Regions from separate parts of the Streptococcus fermentans genome, predicted to be linked through region 2. Evidence: predicted binding sites of a transcription regulator. Region 2 holds the regulator's gene; the other holds the start of a gene.

Region 1 (5,259 bases), on a different contig from region 2:
GTAAACTTGGCTGGCTGGATTTTCTCCGACTAAAATAACGACCAAACCAGGCACCAAGCCTGTCTCTTCTTTCAATTTCGCAGTCTTTTCAGCCAATTGTCCCTGTAACTTGGCCGCCAAGGCCTTCCCATCAATAATCTGTGTCATGTGTTTTCTCTTTTCTAACAAATATCTTCTATTATATCAAAAATATACTTGTCCCTCTAACACTTCTTACCTAAGAGACCTTATAGTCTGAAACTATAAGAAAGAAGCTGGGACAAAAGTCCGAGCCTCTCAATTGTCTTTGGATTGTCGAGCAAGACGCAGTGGTTGAGTGGGCTCTACTACGCTGATTTCATCAGCTTTTATAGCCCTACTCAACTGTACGGAGGTGGGACAGAAATCGAATTCTAACGAATTACCGATTTCTGTCCCACTCTCTCTAAATTACGATATTCTTACAAAACCTTACTCAAGAAATCCTTGGTTCTTTGTTCTTGGGTTTGTTCAAAGACTTGCTCTGGAGTTCCGTCTTCAACAACAACGCCATCAGCCATAAAGATGACACGATCTGCCACCTCACGCGCAAAGCCCATCTCATGCGTCACGATGACCATGGTCATTCCTGACTTAGCAAGTTCTTGCATAACTGCTAGTACTTCCCCTACCATTTCTGGGTCTAAGGCGGAAGTCGGTTCATCAAAGAGTAGGACATCTGGTTCCATGGCAAGACCACGAGCGATAGCGATACGTTGTTGCTGTCCACCAGACAAACTTTGTGGATAAGCATCTGCCTTATCTGGTAAACCAACCTTTTCCAAGAGCTCATGCGCTCTCTTCTCAGCAACTTCTTTACTTTCCCCTTTGGTCTTGATAGGAGAAAGCGTGATGTTTTCCTTCACTGTCATATTGGGGAAGAGATTGAACTGTTGGAATACCATTCCCATCTTTTCACGCATGGCAAAGAGGTCATTTTTCTTATCCGTAATATCCACTCCTTCAAAGATGACCTTGCCTTTTGTCGCTTCTTCGAGGAGATTCATGGAGCGAAGGAGGGTTGACTTCCCGCTACCTGACGGTCCGATAATCACCACAACTTCTCCCTTTTTAATCTCCAGATCAATTCCTTTTAAAACTTCATTTTTCCCAAAGTTTTTATGAAGATTTTCAATTTTTATAAGCGTTTCAGTCATTATTTTTCTCTCCTTGTCCCATACGATTTTCAAAAGCTTTCAAGGCTAGTGTCAAGATAGAGGTCATAATCAAGTAGTAAAAGGCCGCAAATAAGAGTGGAGTTAAAGGTAGGTAGGTGGTTGTTGACACCGTAGTAGCTCCATTCCACAATTCCATGACACCGATTGCTGACAAGAGTGAACTATCCTTGATAATGGTAATAAACTCATTCCCCAAGGCTGGCAAGATATTCTTGATAGCCTGTGGCAAGATGACATAGCGCATAGCATTTTTAGGACGAATCCCTAGAGAGTAAGCCGCCTCTAATTGCCCTTTAGGTACTGCATTGATACCAGCACGAACTGTTTCTGATACATAGGCACCACTATTCATAGAGATAATGATAATCCCTGGAATCAAACGTGAAAAATCAACTCCCAAAACTCCAATCTGAATTGTCGGAGCATTGATGTGCATAAGAGCAAAAGCAATCATGATCTGTACCATCATAGGTGTTCCACGGAAAATCCAAATATAAACATTGGCAAGCCAAGCTAAGGGCTTCATTTTAGAACGTTGAGCAAAGGCCAAGACTATCCCTAAAATTGTTCCCAAAAAGACAACCAAAACAGAAATCAAGACCGTTACGAGAGCACCATAATTAAAATATGGCAGATATTTAGGTAAAAAAGAAAAATTCATAAATCCACTACTTTCTAATTTCTAACTTAAAACTTGTATGAGTATAACATATTTTGAATAAAAATGCAATCTTTTTCCTTTTATTTTCAATAAAATTTCAAAGAAAACAGAAATAGCGAGAAATCTTAGTTTTTTCTAGTCAAGTGGATACTCTTTATGGTAAAATAGTAACGATAAGAAATGGAGGAGAATCAAAATGGAATCACATTTGGTTAGAATCATCAACCGCCTAGAAGCAATGACAAAAGATGGTGGTAACTTAAAACGTAACTTTGAGCGCGAGGGAGTTGTTGTAGCTGAAGTTGCTTTTAACCATGATGAAGAAAATGGCCCAATCTTTACACTTCGTGATGTTGAAGCTCGTGAAACATATACTTTTGACAGCATCGACTTGATTGCGATGGAAATTTACGAACTTCTATACTAATAATAGATATACAGAGGTTGGGAAAAAAGATCCCGACCTCACTTTTTATTAGCAATCAAACTTTGACGCGGTAGCTGATTGGACTTTTCGTTCGTCTTTTAGACTCCCAAAACTCCTAATCATCTTCGCGGGGCTGGGACTACGAAATCGAGACTTTGTCTATCGATTTCTGTCCCACCGCCTTTCACCAACGAGAATCCTTTTTGTATGACAAATAGGATTTTTTTCTTGATATCAAGATTTTCTCACGATTAGCGCTCTTCTATTTATAGTGCTAGTATCCAATCTTTTTACTTGAATTGCCCAATAATCATGATATAATTAAATTATATACTTGTTTGACTATTTTTGACCTTTTAAATTTAGTCAAGACTAAGAAAGAAATGAGGTGGCGGTATGCTCTGTCAAAACTGTAAAATCAATGACTCAACGATTCATCTTTATACCAATCTCAATGGACAACAAAAGCAAATCGACCTTTGTCAAAATTGCTACAAAATTATCAAAACAGATCCTAACAATAGCTTATTCAAGGGCATTACAGATTTAAACAACCGTGATTTTGATCCCTTTGGAGACTTCTTTAACGATCTCAACAACTTTAGACCTTCTTCTAATAACAACAATATCCCCCCAACTCAGTCAGGGGGTGGATACGGTGGAAATGGTGGCTATGGTTCCCAAAATCGTGGTCCTGCCCAAACCCCACCACCAATCCAGGAAAAAGGACTCTTGGATGAATATGGTATCAATGTTACTGAGATTGCCCGTCGCGGAAATATTGACCCTGTAATTGGCCGTGACGAAGAGATAATCCGTGTCATTGAAATCCTCAACCGCAGAACAAAAAACAACCCTGTCCTCATCGGCGAGCCCGGTGTTGGTAAGACAGCTGTTGTCGAAGGTTTAGCTCAGAAAATTGTTGACGGTGATGTTCCCCATAAGCTTCAAGGCAAAGAAGTCATCCGCTTAGATGTCGTTAGCCTTGTTCAAGGAACAGGTATCCGAGGTCAGTTTGAAGAACGCATGCAAAAACTCATGGAAGAAATTCGTGAGCGCGAGGATGTTATTCTCTTCATTGACGAAATTCATGAAATTGTCGGTGCTGGTTCTGCTGGAGAAGGGAATATGGATGCAGGAAATATCCTAAAACCAGCTCTTGCTCGTGGCGAACTCCAACTAGTTGGTGCTACTACCCTCAATGAATATCGCATCATCGAAAAAGATGCTGCCCTTGAACGTCGTATGCAACCTGTCAAAGTTGATGAACCAACTGTTGAAGAAACCATCATTATCCTGAAAGGTATCCAAAAGAAATACGAAGATTACCATCATGTTCACTATACTGACGGGGCTATCGAAGCGGCCGCTACCCTTTCTAACCGCTACATCCAAGATCGTTTCTTGCCAGACAAGGCCATTGACCTTCTAGATGAAGCTGGTTCAAAAATGAACTTAACCTTGAATTTTGTAGATCCTAAGATCATTGACCAACGCTTAATCGAAGCAGAGAATCTCAAGGCACAAGCAACCCGCGATGAAGATTTTGAAAAAGCAGCCTACTTCCGTGACCAGATTGCCAAATACAAGGAAATGCAAAAAACAAAGGTAACGGATCAGGATACCCCAATCATCAGCGAAAAGACGATTGAACACATCATCGAACAAAAGACTAATATTCCAGTTGGTGATTTGAAAGAAAAAGAACAATCTCAACTGATCAACCTAGCAGATGACCTCAAGGCTCATGTTATTGGTCAAGATGATGCAGTTGATAAGATCGCTAAGGCTATCCGTCGTAACCGTGTTGGACTCGGTACTCCAAACCGTCCAATCGGTAGCTTCCTTTTTGTTGGTCCTACCGGTGTCGGTAAAACAGAACTTTCTAAACAGCTTGCTATCGAACTCTTTGGTTCTGCTGACAGCATGATTCGCTTTGACATGAGTGAATACATGGAAAAACACAGCGTGGCTAAACTCGTTGGTGCCCCTCCAGGATACGTAGGTTATGATGAAGCAGGTCAATTGACTGAAAAAGTCCGCCGTAACCCCTACTCACTGATCCTCTTGGATGAAGTTGAAAAAGCCCATCCAGATGTTATGCATATGTTCCTTCAAGTCTTGGACGATGGTCGTTTAACGGATGGTCAAGGTCGTACTGTTAGCTTTAAAGACGCCATCATTATCATGACCTCAAATGCAGGTACAGGTAAGGCAGAAGCTAGTGTTGGATTTGGTGCTGCTAGAGAAGGCCGTACTAACTCTGTTCTTGGAGAATTAGGCAACTTCTTTAGCCCAGAATTCATGAACCGCTTTGATGGTATTATCGAATTCAAGGCTCTCAGCAAGGAAAACCTCCTTCAAATCGTTGACCTCATGTTAGATGATGTCAATCAACGTCTCTCAAGCAATAATATCCATTTAGATGTAACAGATAAGGTTAAAGAAAAACTTGTAGACCTTGGTTACGATCCAAAAATGGGAGCTCGTCCGCTCCGTCGTACCATCCAAGACTATATCGAAGATGCAATCACGGACTATTACCTTGAAAATCCAAGCGAGAAAAACCTCAAAGCCGTCATGACTAGCAATGGTAAAATCATGATTAAATCAAAAAATAAATTGGAAACAGTTGACTCAAATGACTAATTCCACATACTAAAAGAATGTTCTTACTTGACAGTAAGAGCATTCTTTAATATGATAGAAAGAAAGCGCACACATAAAGGAGAAATTTATGACAAATCCAACCTTTGGAGAAAAAAAAGAGGGTGTAACCTACAAAACTAGATATGGTGTTTATGCAGTCATTCCTGACTCAGCACATGAAAAGATTATCCTCGTTCAAGCTCCAAATGGTGCATGGTTCTTGCCTGGTGGCGAGATTGAAGCAGGTGAAGATCATTTTGAAGCTCTCAAACGAGAACTGATTGAAGAATTAGGTTTTACAGCTGAGATTGGCACTTATTATGGAC
Region 2 (5,259 bases):
TTTGATTGTTAGCATAGACTGTACTTTATTGATCGTTTTTGCGATTCAGATTTCTTATATTTGTTGGAGATTGTTTCAAAAGTGGAAAGAATTATCTGATAAATAAAACCATTTTGGAGGTTAGACAATGAATAGCAAAGTACAATTTCGAATGTTTACCATTTTTGATTTGGATAAGGTAGAAGATTATTTGCATGAGATGCATTTGAAAGGTTGGAAATTTAAATCGAATCGTTTTGGATTTTTCTATTTTGAACAATGCCAACCTGATGATGTGATTTACCGTGTGTGGAATACTAGCTACCTTAGAAAAAATGAGCTAGATTTACAAAGTATTAAGGATAGAGGATGGGAATTTGTGGAAAATTGTTCTTATACTGTTTTTCGAAAAGCAAAGTGTGATTTAGTTCCGAATGATCAATTTTTCATGGACAATCGTCTTAGATGGGATGGTGTGAAATCTGGACTTCGTACATCTACAGTTTCTATCTCTGGTGGTCTTGTTGTTTGTATGAGCCTGTTTCGCGAAAATCTCTCTCGGTCTTTCTTCCTTATTTTTGCCCTATATGCTCTCATGATTTCTTATCTAATCTATAGTTTTTACAGACTTAGACGGAAATATCTGGTTGATTGACATTAGTTTCTAGGTCCTCAGACCGATTTTTAGCACTCTTGATAAAAGAGTGCTAATTTTTTGAGTTTTTGTCTTGACATTCTTTTCTAAGGGTGTATAATAGAATCATAAGTTAGCACTTGGATGTATCGAGTGCTAAAACGATCTATCAGAGAGGAGTAGCGAGATGGTTACAGAACGTCAGCAGAATATTTTAAATCTGATTATTGACATCTTTACCAAAACGCACGAACCTGTTGGATCCAAAGCATTGCAAGAGTCTATCAACTCAAGTAGTGCTACCATTCGAAATGATATGGCAGCCCTAGAAAAGCAAGGTTTGCTTGAAAAGGCTCATACTTCCAGTGGTCGGATGCCGAGTGTGGCTGGATTTCAATACTATGTCAAACACTCCCTATCCTTTGACCGTTTAGCTGAAAATCAAGTTTATGAGATTGTAAAAGCCTTTGATCAAGAATTCTTCAAGCTTGAGGATATTCTTCAAGAGGCAACGAAAATCTTGGCAGACTTGAGTGGTTGTACGGTTGTAGCACTAGATGTCGAACCAAGTAGGCAGAAGCTAACAGCTTTTGATATTGTTGTCCTCGGACAACATACAGCTCTGGCAGTTTTTACGCTTGATGAGTCTAGAACAGTTACCAGTCAGTTTTTGATTCCGAGAAATTTCTTGCAGGAGGATTTAAATCGCCTCAAGACCATGATTCAAGAGCGTTTCCTGGATCAAACTGTTTTGGATATTCACTACAAGATTCGGACAGAGATTCCGCAGATTATCCAACGTTACTTTACAACAACGGATAACGTCATGGACCTCGTTGAACATATCTTCAAAGAAATGTTCAATGAAAATATCGTGGTTTCTGGAAAAGTCAATCTTCTGAATTTCGCAAATCTAGCAGCTTATCAGTTTTTTGATCAGCCACAAAAAGTAGCTTTAGAAATTCGAGAGAATCTGATTGGCGACCAGATGCAAAGTGTCCGAGTTGCGGATAGCCAAGAATCTTGTCTTGCTGACTTAGCGGTGATTAGCAGTAAGTTCCTGATTCCTTATCGTGGATTTGGAATTCTTGCGATTATAGGTCCGGTCAATCTGGATTATCAACAATTAGTCAATCAACTCAATGTCGTCAATCGAGTTCTGACTATGAAGTTGACAGATTTTTACCGCTATCTCAGCAGTAACCACTATGAAGTGAATTAAGATTGAAATCATTAAAGGAGGCGAAAATGGCCCAAGATATTAAAAATGAAGAAGTAAAAGAAGAGGAAGTTGTGGAAACAGCTGAAGAAACAACTCCTGAGAAGTCTGAACTGGACTTGGCAAATGAACGTGCCGAAGAATTTGAAAACAAATATCTTCGAGCTCATGCAGAGATGCAAAACATTCAGCGCCGTGCCAATGAAGAACGCCAACTCTTGCAACGCTATCGCAGCCAAGATTTGGCAAAAGCAATCTTGCCGTCACTGGATAACCTTGAACGTGCCCTTGCCGTCGAAGGGTTGACAGATGATGTGAAGAAGGGCTTGGAAATGGTCCAAGAAAGTTTGATACATGCTCTGAAAGAAGAAGGAATTGAAGAAATTCCAGCAGATGGAGAATTTGACCATAACTACCACATGGCCATTCAAACAGTTCCAGCAGATGACGAACATCCAGCAGATACCATCGCACAAGTCTTCCAAAAAGGCTACAAACTCCATGACCGCATCCTAAGACCGGCTATGGTAGTGGTTTATAACTAGGCAATTCTGACGGTAGCTAAAGCAACTCGTCAGAAAACGGCAATCGCTATGGCGTTTGCCTAGCCTCCTTACTAACTCGTCGTCGAAATAAAATCGATTTCGACTTCTCGTGTCGCAATTTACATAATAGAAACCTTGTCCGAAACGACACTAAACTATGAAAGAAAGATAAACAATGGTTCAGCTTTGCCAATAGTGAGCGAAGCGAACCAAAGGCGATACTCTTCGCCGTGGCGGTATCTTCGCAAACTTTGAGACCTTAGGCTCAAAGTTTAGTCAAAGAGATTGACGAAGTCAAGCTCTGACGGCGTCGCCACTTAAGAAGAGTATCAAAAAGAAAAAAGAGAATAAATAACAAGGAGAAAAACACATGTCTAAAATTATCGGTATTGACTTAGGTACAACAAACTCAGCAGTTGCAGTTCTTGAAGGAACTGAATCAAAAATCATCGCAAACCCAGAAGGAAACCGCACAACTCCATCTGTTGTGTCATTCAAAAACGGTGAAATCATCGTTGGTGACGCTGCAAAACGTCAAGCAGTCACAAACCCAGATACAGTGATCTCTATCAAATCTAAGATGGGTACTTCTGAAAAAGTTTCTGCAAATGGTAAAGAATACACTCCACAAGAAATCTCAGCTATGATTCTTCAATACTTGAAAGGTTATGCTGAAGACTACCTTGGTGAAAAAGTAACTAAAGCAGTTATCACAGTTCCAGCTTACTTCAACGATGCTCAACGTCAAGCAACAAAAGACGCTGGTAAAATCGCTGGTCTTGAAGTAGAACGTATCGTCAACGAACCAACTGCAGCAGCTCTTGCTTATGGTTTGGACAAGACTGATAAAGAAGAAAAAATCTTGGTATTCGACCTTGGTGGTGGTACATTCGACGTATCTATCCTTGAACTCGGTGATGGTGTCTTTGATGTATTGGCAACTGCAGGGGATAATAAACTCGGTGGTGACGACTTTGACCAAAAAATCATCGACCACTTGGTAGCAGAATTCAAGAAAGAAAACGGCATTGATTTGTCAACAGACAAGATGGCCCTTCAACGTTTGAAAGATGCAGCTGAAAAAGCGAAGAAAGACCTTTCTGGTGTAACTTCAACTCAAATCAGCTTGCCATTCATCACTGCTGGCGAGGCTGGACCTCTTCACTTGGAAATGACATTGACTCGTGCGAAATTTGACGATTTGACTCGTGACCTTGTAGAACGTACAAAAGTTCCAGTTCGTCAAGCTCTTTCAGATGCAGGTTTGAGCTTGTCAGATATCGACGAAGTCATCCTTGTCGGTGGTTCAACTCGTATCCCTGCCGTTGTAGAAGCTGTTAAGGCTGAAACTGGTAAAGAACCAAACAAATCAGTAAACCCTGATGAAGTTGTGGCTATGGGTGCTGCTATCCAAGGTGGTGTCATCACTGGTGACGTTAAAGACGTTGTCCTTCTTGACGTAACTCCATTGTCACTTGGTATCGAAACAATGGGTGGAGTATTTACAAAACTCATCGACCGCAACACAACAATTCCAACATCTAAATCACAAGTCTTCTCAACTGCAGCAGACAACCAACCAGCCGTTGATATCCACGTTCTTCAAGGGGAACGCCCAATGGCAGCAGATAACAAGACTCTTGGACGCTTCCAATTGACTGATATCCCAGCTGCACCTCGTGGTATCCCACAAATCGAAGTTACATTTGACATCGATAAGAACGGTATCGTATCTGTTAAAGCCAAAGACCTTGGAACTCAAAAAGAACAAACAATTGTTATCCAATCTAACTCAGGTTTGACAGACGAAGAAATCGACCGCATGATGAAAGATGCAGAAGCTAACGCTGAAGCAGATAAGAAACGTAAAGAAGAAGTTGACCTTCGTAACGAAGTAGACCAAGCAATCTTTGCGACTGAAAAGACAATCAAAGAAACTGAAGGTAAAGGCTTCGATGCAGAACGTGATGCTGCCCAAGTTGCCCTTGATGAGCTTAAGAAAGCCCAAGAAGACAACAACTTGGACGAAATGAAAGCAAAACTTGAAGCTTTGAACGAAAAAGCACAAGGACTTGCCGTTAAACTCTATGAACAAGCCGCAGCAGCGCAACAAGCTCAAGCAGGAGCAGAAGGCGCACAAGCAACAGGAAACGCAGGCGATGACGTAGTAGACGGAGAGTTTACGGAAAAGTAAAACAATCCAGTGGATTGTTTTAGCGGAACCTCCTGAAATAAAGAAAGGTTCCGAGATTTTAGGATTCCTTTAATCCGAAACTCAATTCAGCCTAACTCGTTAAGAAAGACTAATCACTAAAGTGATTGTCATTCTACGGCAATCGCTATGGCGACTTGCCTAAACGCCTTACTAGTTCAAAAACAAAGTATAATCGACTTTGTTTTTGAACGTCGTAATGATAAGAAGAAATCCAGAGGTTGCAACCCAGCCTCTGTTTTTCGGTAAAATAGAGGATGTTGCGTATGAAAAAAGTACTTTGTATCATTTATCCTAATTTTTCTCTTTATGAGATAACCGCTTTAACAAGTACTTTAGCTCTGTCTTTTGACATCACGATTGATTATGTCGCTTCAGATCACTCGATGGTGGTCTCTGAGGATGGTTTGCCCTGTCAACCAACGAAAACACTAGATCAGATCCGTATAGAAGAGTATTCTTGTGTGATTTTGCCAGGAATGGTAAACATAGGACCTGCCCTACAGGATGAGAAATTGATTTCGTTCTTGAGGGGCCTTGGTGAGCAAGATATCCTCATTGCAGCCATTTCTTCAGCGCCTCTTTTATTGGCGAAAGCAGGCTTGTTGAAGGACACGAAATTTACAGGTGGAATTTGGCAAAACTTCTTTGACTATTTTGAATTTCTTCC

The links. Region 2 encodes HrcA, which represses chaperone genes, less so after heat shock. Its sites were predicted from a motif close to TTAGCACTCNNNNNNNNNGAGTGCTAA; they were not measured.
Region 1: a site for HrcA is predicted at 2,536-2,562, ahead of AB2B50_RS07290 (ATP-dependent Clp protease ATP-binding subunit). Genes of this name have one in related genera too.

The regions. Positions count from the first base shown of each region.
Region 1 is NZ_JBFNFG010000007.1:37,301-42,559, reverse strand. It holds gene AB2B50_RS07310 (bifunctional methylenetetrahydrofolate dehydrogenase/methenyltetrahydrofolate cyclohydrolase) at 1-147, opposite strand, end outside; gene AB2B50_RS07305 (amino acid ABC transporter ATP-binding protein) at 441-1,175, opposite strand; gene AB2B50_RS07300 (amino acid ABC transporter permease) at 1,168-1,857, opposite strand; gene AB2B50_RS07295 (DUF1797 family protein) at 2,054-2,284, shown strand; gene AB2B50_RS07290 (ATP-dependent Clp protease ATP-binding subunit) at 2,681-4,933, shown strand; gene AB2B50_RS07285 (NUDIX hydrolase) at 5,022-5,259, shown strand, end outside.
Region 2 is NZ_JBFNFG010000006.1:16,574-21,832, forward strand. It holds gene AB2B50_RS06495 (DUF2812 domain-containing protein) at 1-106, shown strand, start outside; gene AB2B50_RS06500 (DUF2812 domain-containing protein) at 128-634, shown strand; gene hrcA (heat-inducible transcriptional repressor HrcA) at 801-1,835, shown strand; gene grpE (nucleotide exchange factor GrpE) at 1,862-2,377, shown strand; gene dnaK (molecular chaperone DnaK) at 2,748-4,571, shown strand; gene AB2B50_RS06520 (DJ-1/PfpI family protein) at 4,856-5,259, shown strand, end outside.